Regions from separate parts of the Vibrio sp. YMD68 genome, predicted to be linked through region 1. Evidence: predicted binding sites of a transcription regulator. Region 1 holds the regulator's gene; each other region holds the start of a gene.
The links. Region 1 encodes CRP, which controls carbon source genes, mostly activating them, when cyclic AMP is high. Its sites were predicted from a motif close to TGTGANNNNNNTCACA; they were not measured.
Positions count from the first base shown of each region.

Region 2: the regulator CRP is predicted to act here: its motif matches at 1,190-1,205, upstream of recB (exodeoxyribonuclease V subunit beta).
Region 3: the regulator CRP is predicted to act here: its motif matches at 2,282-2,297, upstream of QF117_RS17975 (NupC/NupG family nucleoside CNT transporter).

Region 1 covers NZ_CP124614.1:238,738-243,200, forward strand. The annotation lists gene astA (arginine N-succinyltransferase) at 1-372, shown strand, start outside; gene astD (succinylglutamate-semialdehyde dehydrogenase) at 440-1,897, shown strand; gene QF117_RS07035 (DUF1338 domain-containing protein) at 1,938-2,729, shown strand; gene crp (cAMP-activated global transcriptional regulator CRP) at 2,891-3,523, opposite strand; gene QF117_RS07045 (phosphoribulokinase) at 3,786-4,463, opposite strand, start outside.
Region 2 covers NZ_CP124614.1:2,546,749-2,551,211, forward strand. The annotation lists gene recB (exodeoxyribonuclease V subunit beta) at 1-999, opposite strand, end outside; gene recC (exodeoxyribonuclease V subunit gamma) at 1,516-4,463, opposite strand, start outside.
Region 3 covers NZ_CP124614.1:2,634,716-2,639,178, forward strand. The annotation lists gene deoC (deoxyribose-phosphate aldolase) at 1-348, opposite strand, end outside; gene QF117_RS17975 (NupC/NupG family nucleoside CNT transporter) at 874-2,136, opposite strand; gene QF117_RS17980 (TatD family hydrolase) at 2,342-3,124, opposite strand; gene QF117_RS17985 (hypothetical protein) at 3,121-3,300, opposite strand; gene yaaA (peroxide stress protein YaaA) at 3,340-4,113, opposite strand; gene QF117_RS17995 (sodium:alanine symporter family protein) at 4,209-4,463, opposite strand, start outside.

The DNA.
Region 1 (4,463 bases):
AACTTGCTGAGTAAAGAAGCTCAGGCTGTGATTGGTAAAGTTCATGACAACACATTGCCAGCACTGAAACTGCTAGAGCGTGAAGGCTTCACCTGTCGAAACTACGTCGATATTTTTGATGCAGGCCCTACCGTAGAGTGTGATGCTCGAAATATTGAGTCAGTACGCCACTCATTTCGAGCCAAAGTGGTGATTTCAGAGCACACAAGTGCTGATCATTACTTAATATCAAATACTTCATTTGAGAACTTCCGTGCCACCGCAGCAAAAGCAGCGTATGACCATGCAAGTAACACGGTGATTTTAGCGTCTGATGTCGCTAAAGCATTGCAGGTTTCTCAGGATGACTATGTGCGTATGCTCGCCCAGTAACGGTTTTTATCTGTAATTTTTTCTTCGGTAACCTAATTTTCTCAGTAAAAAGTACAAGGATTTCATTATGACTCATTGGATTGGTGGCGAGTGGATCGCAGGACAAGGCGATGCGATGGTTTCAACAAGCCCATACAACAACCAACAAATATGGCAGGGTGATAGCGCGACTCCCACTCAGGTGGAATCGGCGGTCACTGCGGCTCGAAGCGCCCTTGTTGAATGGAAGAATCGAAGCTTTGCTGAGCGAGAGAAAGTGGTGTTAGCTTTTGCCGAGAAAGTAAAAGAACACAGTGAAGAGATTGCTGAGATTATTGCCAAAGAAACCGGCAAGCCTATTTGGGAAACGCGCACCGAAGCTGGCGCGATGGCTGGAAAGATCGCTATCTCAATCCGCGCATACCATGAGCGCACAGGGGAAGCGAGACGCGAAGCCGCCGGAAACCAAATCGTTCTGCGTCATAAACCATTAGGTGTGATGGCCGTTTTCGGGCCTTATAATTTCCCTGCCCACCTTCCAAATGGTCACATCGTGCCTGCATTGCTGGCGGGAAACACGGTAGTGTTTAAACCTTCAGAGCAAACGCCGTGGATTGGTGAGTTTGCCATGAAGCTATGGCAACAGGCAGGTTTACCTGCTGGTGTGCTTAATCTGGTTCAAGGTGCCAAAGAAACAGGGATTGCACTGGCCGATTCCAAAGGCATTGACGGTGTGCTCTTTACCGGCAGTGCCAATACGGGGCACGTATTACACCGCCAATTTGCAGGTCAGCCAGGCAAAATGCTGGCACTAGAGATGGGCGGAAACAACCCAATGGTGATCTCTGAGCAATTTGGGGATGTTGACGCGACGGTTTATACCATCATCCAGTCTGCTTTCATCAGCGCAGGTCAACGCTGCACCTGTGCTCGTCGCCTTTACGTTCCGCACGGTGAGAAAGGGGATGTGTTGCTCGGTCGTCTTGTTGAGGCCACAAAAAAAATAAAAGTTGATCAACCTTTTGCTGAACCTGCGCCATTTATGGGCCCTCAAATCTCGATGGATGCCGCTAAGGTTATTTTACACGCTCAAGCTAACCTTCATTCTCTTGGGGGCGAAAGTCTGGTAGAAGCCAAAGCAGGAGAAGCGGCATTTGTTTCACCAGGTATCATAGATGTGACTGCGGTCGATGAATTACCAGATGAAGAATATTTTGGGCCGTTATTGCAAGTCGTTCGCTATGACAGCCTAGAACGAGCGGTAGAGATGGCTAACGACACTCGCTTTGGATTATCCGCGGGGCTTATTTCAACTGACGACAGCGAATGGGATTACTTTGTTGACCACATTCGTGCCGGTATTGTGAACCGTAACAGACAGTTGACTGGGGCCAGTGGTGATGCACCATTTGGAGGCCCTGGGGCGTCGGGCAACCTAAGGCCAAGTGCTTATTACGCTGCTGACTACTGCGCTTATCCAATGGCTTCAATGGAAGGCGACGAAACTCTTTTACCAGCGACGTTTAGCCCAGGGATTGAACTGTAGCTTTCTATTTATATATCAATCACCGAATTAAGGACTCGTTATGACACCGGATACTTTATTTACGGCTTTATGGAATGATTATATTGACCGTCTGTGCCCATCGGCTGAGATTGTGCATAAATTGTTGCGCGAAGAGGACGTTTTGATTAATGACCATATCGCCTTGAGAACCTTCAATTCTTCCCCTCTTGGGATTGCTACGTTAGCGAAGCCATTCTTAGATGCCGGGTACGTGGCATGCGGTGACTATGAGTTCGAGAGTAAAAAACTCGTTGCCAAACACTATGAACACCCTGACCCTAAGCAACCTAAAGTGTTTATTAGTGAGCTTAAAGTGGATGAGTGCTCAAGTGAGCTACAACAGATCGTTGCTAAGCTTGTTGAGCAATTGGATCCTAGTAAGCTGAAAGGTCATGAATTCTTGTTCGGTGGCCGGCTTTGGGATCTAAGTGATACCGATTACCAAACATTGGCCAGCGAGAGTGAATATGCAGCATGGCTAGCGGCCCATGGCTATGGAGCCAATCACTTCACTGTGAGTGTGAATCAACTCAATCAATTTTCAGAAGTGAAAGACGTCAACGATCATCTTCGTCAATCGGGTTTTAAGATAAATGAATCGGGTGGCGAAGTGAAAGGCTCACCAGATGTGCTGCTTGAGCAGTCTTCGACGATGGCCGATAAGGTCGAGGTGACATTTAGCGAGGGCAAGAAAACGATACCAGGTGGCTTTTATGAGTTTGCCAAGCGTTATCCGATGGCAAATGGTGAACTTTATACGGGTTTTGTTGCGGCTTCAGCCGATAAGATTTTTGAAAGCACTGATAGCTGATAACTCAATGCACAAAGTATTGATAGCCAAAAGTATTGATAGTCAAAAGTACTGATAGCCAATAGAACCGTTTTTCGTTTTGATTAGCCGTAGACATAAAAAAGCCACCCACATTGCTGAGGGTGGCTTTCTGATTTTTATCAATTTCTAATCATTAGAAATTAACGAGTTCCGTATACAACGATAGTTTTACCGTGTGCAGAAATTAGGTTCTGTTCTTCTAGCATCTTTAAGATACGACCAACGGTCTCACGAGAACAGCCAACGATTTGACCAATCTCTTGACGAGTGATCTTAATCTGCATGCCGTCAGGGTGAGTCATTGCATCAGGTTGTTTTGCTAGGTTAAGCAGCGTTTGTGCAATACGGCCAGTCACATCTAGGAAGGCTAAATCACCCACTTTTTGGCTTGTCACTTGTAGACGGTTAGCCATTTGTGATGAAAGACGCATTAGAATGTCTGGGTTAACTTGGATAAGTTGACGGAATTTCTTGAAAGAAATCTCAGCAACTTCACAAGGAGATTTAGCACGAACCCATGCAGTACGCTCTTGATCTTCTTCAAACAAGCCTAGCTCGCCAATAAAATCACCTTGGTTTAGGTAAGAAAGAATCATTTCCTTACCTTCTTCATCCTTGATCAGTACCGCTACAGAGCCTTTAACGATGTAGTACAACGTTTCGGCTTTTTCGCCGGCGTGAATCAGCGTGCTTTTTGAAGGGTACTTATGAATATGACAGTGTGAAAGAAACCACTCTAGTGTTGGATCTGTTTGAGGTTTACCTAAAACCATAATATCTCACTTCCTCTGAAGGTGTGCTTGTCGCTTTCCGCGGTGTGCTTGTCGCTTTCCATACAGTCAGCTAGCCTAAAATAAGCCTGCTTAGGATAAGAGCACGTTATTCATGCTGCAAGCTATCTAGTATCTCGGTTAAGAATAGTATCCTTTTTTACTTCAAATTTCTTGATTTTAATCGCTTCTATACGCGGTTATTTTACGCAAAAATGTGCACATGATCACGGTATGAAAAGTAATCGACTTCTTTGATGAGAGTTTATCCAATTTTCCCGGTTTCGATCAGCTGCTGCAGGATTGGTCTTGCAATCAGTTCCATCGCAAAGCTCATCTTCCCACCTGGTACCACCAATGTATTATGTCGTGACATGAAAGAGCCATCAATCATAGCGAGGAGGTATGGGAAGTCGACATTCTTTATGCCACGTAAGCGAATAACGACAAAGCTTTCATCCAGACTAGGGATGCCTTTTGCGTTAAGTGGGTTTGATGTATCAACCGTAGGAACACGCTGAAAGTTAATATGAGTGCGAGAAAACTGAGGGGTAATATAATTGAGGTAATCATCCATAGATCGAACAATCGAATCCATGACGGCTTCGCGTGAGTGGCCACGGTCTCGTGTGTCTCGAACAAACTTTTGAATCCACTCTAAGTTAACAATCGGAACCATGCCTATGAGTAGATCAACATGTTGGGCAACATTGACATCCCCGTCGACAACGCCACCATGCAGCCCTTCGTAAAACAGCACATCTGAGTCTTGAGGTAAATCTTGCCACGGTGTGAAGGTGCCGGGCATTTGATTGTAAGGGACCGCTTCATCGAAGGTATGAAGATAACGTCGTACCTGCCCAGTTCCTTCGTTACCGTAAGTACGGAAAAATTCCTCTAGGGTAGGAAAGTCGTTGGCCAGCGGACCAAAGTAACTGATGTG
Region 2 (4,463 bases), 1.0 Mb from region 1:
AATCGCATGGGCCATCAGAGGCGCTTTAAGATTTACAGGGGCCGATAAAAAAGCTTGAATCGCTTCAAACACTTCGTGCTGGGGGGCTTCGCCTTTTGGGGTTTTCTCTCGCAGTACATCTTGGGAGAATCGCTCCAACTTATCGGGGAAATCATAGTTATCCGTTGGCAGTGAAGCCCATGCGGTGATGCTCTCTAGCCATTGCGGTAATGATTTTTTAGTGTAACTGCGTTTGTTAATATCTGAGCCAGAGATGAGAGCCAGAAAGTCAGCTTGATGATCCATCCAATGACGCTTTAGGACATCAATTTTGGCAAGATTGTCCTGATGTAATGCAGAAAGGTCACCGCTCATCGCTTCAACTGATAACGTCAGCGGCGATCCACTTAAGTACCGACCAATATCAGCCAATAGCGATGCTGGCGATCCCCAGATACGTCTCACTTCGCCCGCTAAGTTGATAGGCAAAGGGTAAAAGTTTCGACGCCAATAATCGGCAATCACTTGCGCTTTAAGCTGGCTTTCATCGGTAACAAATTCGTTATCAAAACGACTGCCGGACTCAAAGGCATTTTGAGTCAACATGCGCTGACAAAAACCGTGAATGGTGTACACCGCCGCTTCATCCATTTGACGCTCAGCCTGCAACAGTATTTTTGCCGCTTCTTTATGGTTGCTTACCGCATCAAGTAGCGGTGCAATCACCGGATCATCACTCTGGCTTCGGGAAAAAGCAATGCGAGCATCATGAATTCTTGCCCGAATACGATCCCTCAATTCAGCCGTTGCCGCTTCGGTGAACGTCACCACCAATATTTGATCAACGGTCAGCGGTGTCGAATGGCGTGTCTCTCCGTCACCATGCCCGAGCAGCAAGCGAAGATACAAACCGGCAATCGTAAAGGTTTTTCCTGTCCCTGCCGAGGCTTCAATGAGTCGCGCACCATGCAGGGGAAAAGTCATTGTATTTAGTGTTGTTGCCACAATTTTCGCTGTCATTGTACTCAAACCTATTAATTACCTATTGCATCTTCATGACCTAGAGTTAGGCGGTCACGATTCTAGAATCAAATGCTTACTCTATTTCAAAATAACGTCTGTTTCGAAATAACGTCTGTTGCGAAATAACGTGATCCAGTTATGAAAAATATTACAAATCCGTCCTGAGTCGGTATTCATTCTAAGGGAGTGCGATCTTACTCACGGCAGAGGCGCTTATGAGCCGATAGTATGCCGCTCACTGGTTCACCTGCAGGTCAAATCAATACGTTAGCCTGCTATATCATTCAACGATACCGACCCAAATACCAACCTAATAATGGTCCCTCTGACCTGTGGCCGTACAGAAAACGCCCTACACTATAATGATTGACTGGCGGCCACTTTATTTCTTGTTACTTATCACTTTCCATTACCCCATGACGGTTATTACCACATGACTGGCATGACTGGCATGACTAAATAACGGGTATTACTGCGTGATAGACTCTCAAATGCGTTCTTAGCATCCACTCATTACGCATCGGCCGCATTGACTAGAGCCAATCGTGGCGCTTGAATGATCAGCGACGACAATAATCTCACTTGTGCAGCGAGTTCATCGTTCCATTCGGGCCAAATTCGGGAAATGTACGCACTCGCACCTTCTCCAGTCACATTGAATCCATCGTTAAAAGTCGCGGACATTTTTTTGAACGACTTCTCTTCATCATCCACCCACTTACCTCGACTAAAGCCTGCATCGACGTTAGCCAGCGCGGTTTTAGGGAAGTAGCACAGCGGTTTCGTCATTCCCTGATAATAGAGGCGAACACATTCATTGAGTAACTCTCGTGCGTATTTGACATCATCGATGGCGGGATACAGTTCGTGTACAACACCTTCTTTTCGATCGTAACCAATGATGTGAGTCGGTTTCGAGATGCCAGAAATGGAAAGCAAGAGGTGGTCAATCCAAGCAGACAAATAGTCTTGAGAGCGAATCTTACCACTGCGGTAACGCACAAGGCCGGATTGATAATAATGGGTCAACCAGCCATGTAACTGGACGTTTTTTCCTTCCCCCAACACATCGATCGTCAGGCTTACATCCACATCATCTTGTGGCTGACCGCATAGAAATGTCAGTGTTTCCACCAGTTCTTCGGCTTGTGCTCGATTGGTTTCAAACTCTATCTCACCAAAAGCGCCGACGGGCAATTTACCTTGCGCTCTCTGTTCACAAACAAATCGCTCAACAATACTTTGGCTATCAGGGTTACCTTTTAGGCGTTCGTCCAACAAGCTATCAAGCAATTGATCCCGTAGCTGATAACTTTCCAGCCCGTTAAGCACAAAAGGTTCTTCGTTTTCCATGATGGGTAACGGAGGTTCAAAAGAGACTTTTAAGCGGCGGTTAAAGAAGTACTGAACCGGTAAGCGCCAAAAACGTTGCAGCTCCACTAAATCGAGCTCAATGGGAAAAGTGGCTCCAAGTAAAAAATCACTCAACTGGCGTTCAAACTCACCGCTTTTTTGACCTTGCCGATTCACAGCAGGCATCCACTCTTTAGCGTAGCTGCCAGACAAACTAGAGAACTCATTTGGGCTAAATGGCACCATCGCGTGTTGCGTAATGAGTGATGCGACCAAGCGATCACCCGATGCATCACAGGGAAGCTCCTGATCATCCGAAAGACAGTAATTTTGGTGGCAATACTCCAAAAGCTCCGACACCAGTACGGAAGGGACTTTATCGGTATTGTCTTGAATAGAGCGGCCAACATAACTGATGTAAAGCTTTTGAGTGGCCGACAAGATCGCTTCTAAAAACATGTAGCGGCTGTCTTCTCGTCTTGAACGATCACCGGCTCTGAAACTCCGCTGTAAATAGTCAAAACCTTCAGTCATATCATTCGGTGGGTAAACACCATCATTCATACCCAGTAAACACACCACATTGAACGGTATTGAACGCATAGGCATGAGGGTACAAAAGTTGACCTGCCCTGCTAAGAAACGCTGGCTGATTCGAGTACCTGAGAGCTTATTGTTCAGATATAAGCTAACGACACTCGGGGCTAACTCTTGATGGTATCCCGCATCGAACAACTGCTCTTTTAACGTAGAGAGCGTATCTCGAATCGCAACCAGAGCCACTTCACCTTCTAATTCAACCGCAAAGAAATCATCCAATAACTGGTTGAGTGTTTCTCGCCAACGTTCAATGGATTGAGTTTGCGCTAACCTTTTTCGGTAATCGCCAATCAGTTCAATGAAGTGTGCCAGTTTTCCTGCGAGTTCAGCCTGAATGCCTTGCACTTCATTATAAGGAGCCAGTAACTCACCGTTTTGGTTGTCACCCATTTGGAACAACCCTGAATCCTCGGTCATGGCGTAGCCAAGCATCATCCGCTGAATGCCGAACTGCCAAGTATTTTGGGTCGCCTCTGGTAATTCAAACTCTTTTGCCGTGGACGCATCAAGCCCCCAACGAATGCCCGATTCTTCAATCCAGCGTTTTGCCTGTGTGAACTCCTCATCACTTAAGCCAAACTTGGCCATCATGGCTGGGGTCTCAAGCAGCTCAAGAAGTTCAGACGCCAAACATCGCGTATTCGGCAAATCCACCAGCTGCATAAAGGCCGCTAGAATAGGGCTTTCTTGGGTAGCGGTGCGGTCAGAAATGGAAAAAGGAATGTAGCGTTCACCGGGCGCGTTACCGAACACGGCTTGAATAGCAGGGCTATAGGCATTGATATCAGGCACCATAACAATGATATCGCGCGGCTTTAAGCCAGAATGGTGGTCAAACATACCAAGTAATTGATCATGCAAGACTTCAACTTCACGCATGGCGCTGTGGCAAGCATGCAAAGACACGGAACCATCACCCAGCATGACGACTTGTTTATGGGCACTGGAATCGAGTTGTTCATCATTTTGATGCTCTTCAAGGTTTAGAATATCGGCCTGAAGCTGATGAAGCAACGAATCTCTAGGGATATCAACAAACGCTTCGATTTCATTCGACTCTAGCTGAGAGAGCAAAAACAGATTGTCTCGCCCTAGCTTACCCAAAGAAGCCAACAAATTATTCCCGGCGACCTCGGTATGGAGTTCATCGACAAGGTTATCTTCAAGTGACCCTTTTAACTGGTCCGTTTGCCCACCAATCTCGGAGTGATCATTTTGCCACTCAAGATGCTGGCGATGCTTTGCGGCCAATTTCGACAGATATTTTTTGTCTCGCACATCTCCCCAGTAGTACCGACAAGGGTTGGTAAACATGAGGTGGACATCAATGTGCTCACCAATCGCTTTTAATGCATCCATGTAACGTGGCGGCAGTGAAGAAATGCCGAAAACAAAAAGCCGCTTGGGTAAGTGGTTTAATGAGCCCTGGAAATGCGCCAGAGTCTCGATAAATTCTGCGTAGAGATTGGCTCGATGATACGGCGACTGTTCAAGTTCGATCGTATAGT
Region 3 (4,463 bases), 950 kb from region 1:
TTTTTCATTGCCAGCCATCAACGCGCGGTATGGGAAGACAACATCCACTTCATCAGCACCGTAAGCAACGGCTGCCTTTGTTTCTGCAACGGCGATGTCAATATCGTCATTACCATGAGGGAAATTTGTTACGGTTGCAATGCGCACTTCTGGTGTGCCTTGTTCGCGCAATGTCTTCTTCGCAATGGGTATAAAGCGAGGGTAAATACAAATTGCAGCAGTGTTACCTACGGCTGTTTTCGCGTCATGACACAGTGAGATCACCTTTGCATCGGTGTCATCATCATTTAGCGTGGTTAGATCCATTAATTTAAGTGCTCGTAGTGCTGCTGCTTTTAAATCGCTCATTTCTATCTCCGATCAATAGTTTCAATTCATTTTCTATCGAGCTCGCCCCCATATTATCAACAAAAAGTTGGGGCAAAGTGGGCTCAATAGCCTTAAATGAACGGACTTGGTTCCTTGAAGACTCAGTACATACAGCGAACATGTACTAATTGCTATCCTTGTCACCGCACAGTACCAATTATGGTCCATGGCACTACAATCAATGATTGCGGTGTCTGCGTAGGCAAATCATTTGCCTGTTTTGAGATGTATTACCGTGAAGAGTTGTTATTCACGCACTCAACAATGTCTATCCAACCTATACAGTATAGATATTCATCGCAAAACTGTAGCACCAAATAAAACGCAAACGGTTTGTATCTCAAAAATCTTACTCTATCTTACTCCTTATTCTCCTCTTAGCGATAAAAGCCATTTATCCACTAACTATAAAAGTGTATCGCCAGAAAACAAAAAAGCCCCGCAGCACACTAGGTGGCTACGGGGCTTTGTTAAAAGGCGTCTATATAATCTAACTCTTCTTTCTTAGAAAGACAGGAATAGGCCAGCAATTGTTGCTGCCATTAAGTTAGATAGAGTACCTGCTGCAACGGCTTTAACACCCATGCGTGCAATCTCTTGACGACGGCTAGGAGCAAGGCCACCTAGACCACCAAGTAGAATCGCAATTGAAGAAAGGTTAGCGAAACCACATAGAGCGAAAGCAATGATTGCTTGCGTCTTCTCTGTCATTACCGCGCCTGTCGATGCAAGAACTTGAGCGTTTTCACCCACGTAAGGTACAAAGTTTAGGTACGCTACGAATTCGTTCACAACCAGTTTTTGACCGATGAAAGAACCAGCAACTGTTGCTTCAGCCCAAGGCACACCAATTAGGAATGCTAGAGGAGCAAACAACCAACCTAGAAGCATTTCTAGTGTTAGGTGGCCCATACCGAACCAACCACCAACACCACCAATGATGCCGTTCACTAGGGCGATAAGACCAATGAAAGCAAGTAGCATTGCGCCAACGTTTAATGCAAGTTGAAGACCAACAGATGCACCGCTTGCCGCTGCATCGATAACGTTAGCTGGTTTATCAGCGCCGCCATCAATGTCTTCACCTAGCTCATCAGCAGCCTGTTCTGTTTCTGGCTTGATGATTTTTGCGAATAGTAGACCACCAGGTGCCGCCATGAATGACGCAGCAACTAGGTACTCTAGTGGAACACCCATAGATGCATAACCCGCTAGTACACCACCAGCAACAGATGCTAGGCCACCACACATTACTGCAAATAGCTCAGACTGAGTCATCTTAGGAATGAACGGACGAACCACAAGTGGTGCTTCCGTTTGACCTACGAAAATGTTCGCAGCAGCAGACATTGATTCTGCACGAGATGTACCCAATGCTTTTTGTAGACCACCACCCAAAATCTTGATAACCCACTGCATAACACCAATGTAGTAAAGCACAGAGATTAATGCAGAGAAAAAGATAAGAGTTGGTAGTACTTGGAAAGCAAAAATGAAGCCGATACCATCAACTGAGAAGTTAACTAGGTTTCCAAATAGAAACCCTGTACCGTCTTTACCGTAGTCGATTACGTTCTGTACACCAGCAGAGAAGCCAGCTAGAAGATCACGACCCCATGGTACGTAAAGTACGAAACCACCGATTATAAATTGAATTGCGAAAGCGCCACCTACAGTACGTAGATTAATCGCTTTGCGGTTGTCAGATAAAAGAACTGCTATTCCAAGCAGAACGAACATCCCGATGATACTCATAAACAGGCTCATAGTTTATGATTTCCTTATTAGTTATTTATTGGCGTGTAACAAAAAGTGGAGCTAAAAAGCACGGTGATTATACGCAGCATGAATGAGATAAAGTAATGCAGTACTCACACTTTCTGTTAAGACACACACTTCATTCACTCATAAATGCGACTTAAATCACACCAATCTCATGCAAAAATCATAGAACCTACAACTTATTTAGAATTCATTCACAAATAAATAGCGATCTATGGCTACTTTCCCACAACGATTGCGCAACCGTTTGCTCCGGTTGTTCTTTAAGCAAAGCCAGTTCTGATAAGACTTTTGGCAACATTTTAGGGTGATTTCTCTTCCCTTGAAAACCGCACATAGGCATATCAGGCGCATCAGTTTCAATAACCAAATAGTCCAATGGTAAATCAGACATTGTCTTTCTCGTTTTGTTCGCCCTTGGGTAGGTGATGGTTCCACCCACACCGATATAAAAACCTAATTCAATAAAATCCATCGCTTGCTGCAAGCTGCCAGAAAAACCGTGCAATATACCGCCTTTAGCAAGCGGGTACTTTTTTAATAATGGGATGAGGCGATGGTGCGCTTTATGGCAATGAAGAATAACGGGTAATTGATACTGCTGAGCCAATTCTAGTTGTATTAACAAATACCGCTCTTGCAATGCTTGGGAGGTATCAATTGAAAAGTCGAGCCCGCATTCGCCAATGGCAACACACTGGGGGGAACGGAGTTCAAGAGCCTGTGAAAGTGCTTTGACGTCTTGATCTGCTGAATCATTAAGAAAATAAGGGTGAAAACCCAAAGCATGGTAAATTTGAGGGTGCCGCGAAGAGAGCAATTGCACCGCTTGCCAGTTGCTCTCATTTATTGCAGGAATAAGAAACTTCTTAACCCCTTCTTGCTCAGCTGACGATAGTTCTGCATTGAAGTCACCTTGAAAATGCTCAAAGTCAAAGTGACAATGCGTATCAAACAAAGGGGGCATTGTCATGGTTGGTTCTTGTCACTATGACTTTCAGCCATTGAATGACTCTCCGCGATTGAATCGTTTTCGGTCGATGGATCTTTTTTGTAAGGCACACAGCTGCGCTTATTTTCTGGTGTCAACCCCATAGACACGCACCATGCATCGTATTTATTTAACCAAAACGTTAGCCACTTCACCATTGCCGTGCTTACCTTCTAAATACGTCCACCTAAAACGGGTTAACGTTCCTCACGTTTAAACACGAGCTCTTTGTGGGAAGATTCAGCTTCAACAAAGTAATAACCTGCGCTATCAAACTGAGTCAATGCTTCAATCGAATCAACCCTATTTTCGATAATATATCGAGCCATCATGCCGCGTGCTTTCTTTGCGTGAAAACTGATGACTTTATACTGCCCATTTTTGCAGTCTTTGAACACAGGCGTTATCACCGTGGCATCTAAGCTCTTTGGCTTGACCGCTTTAAAATATTCATTCGAGGCTAAGTTGATCAATACATTATCGCCTTGAACATTGATATCGTGATTCAATTTATCGGTAATCAGGTTACCCCAAAATTGATACAGATTGGTGCCACGCGGATTAGCCAGTTTCGTTCCCATTTCAAGGCGGTATGGCTGCATAAGATCTAAAGGTTTGAGTAGGCCATATAAACCCGACAACATTCGTAAGTGCTGTTGGGCAAAGTCCAGATCCCCTTGAGAAAGAGTGGCCGCATCTAACCCGGTGTACACATCCCCTTTAAATGCAAAGAGTGCTTGGCGGGCGTTTTCTAACGAGAAGGTTTCGCTCCACTGTTCAAACCGAGCCACATTTAGCCCAGCAATTTTGTCACTGACCTTCATCAAGGCGGTAATGTCCGCTGGGGTCAACTGACGGCATTCATCGATAAGCTCTTTTGAATGGGGGATAAAGTCTGGCTGAGTAAATTGCTCTGTGGGTAACGGAGACTCGTAGTCCAACGTTTTTGCTGGTGAGATAACGACTAGCATAGTGTAAATTCCATATTCATGAGACGTCTCTAGACTACAAAAAAAGCCACGCGTTGTCTGCATGGCTTTTCAATTACTCTAATCAGTCAAACCGATTAGCTTTTTTTGCTGTTATCCCAAATACCATCTTCTAACTGAGATTGAAGCTCTGGAAAGTCATTCGCATCAAATGTAGGAAGCTTACCCGCATCCAATTGGCGATTGTAATCTTTGGCCAGTTTGATCACGATGCCAGACAACAAGATGATCGCCACTAAGTTCACTATGGCCATTAACCCCATAGAGACATCAGCCAGCGCCCACACGGTTGGTAGAGAAGCTAACGAACCGAACATCACCATGCCAAGCAC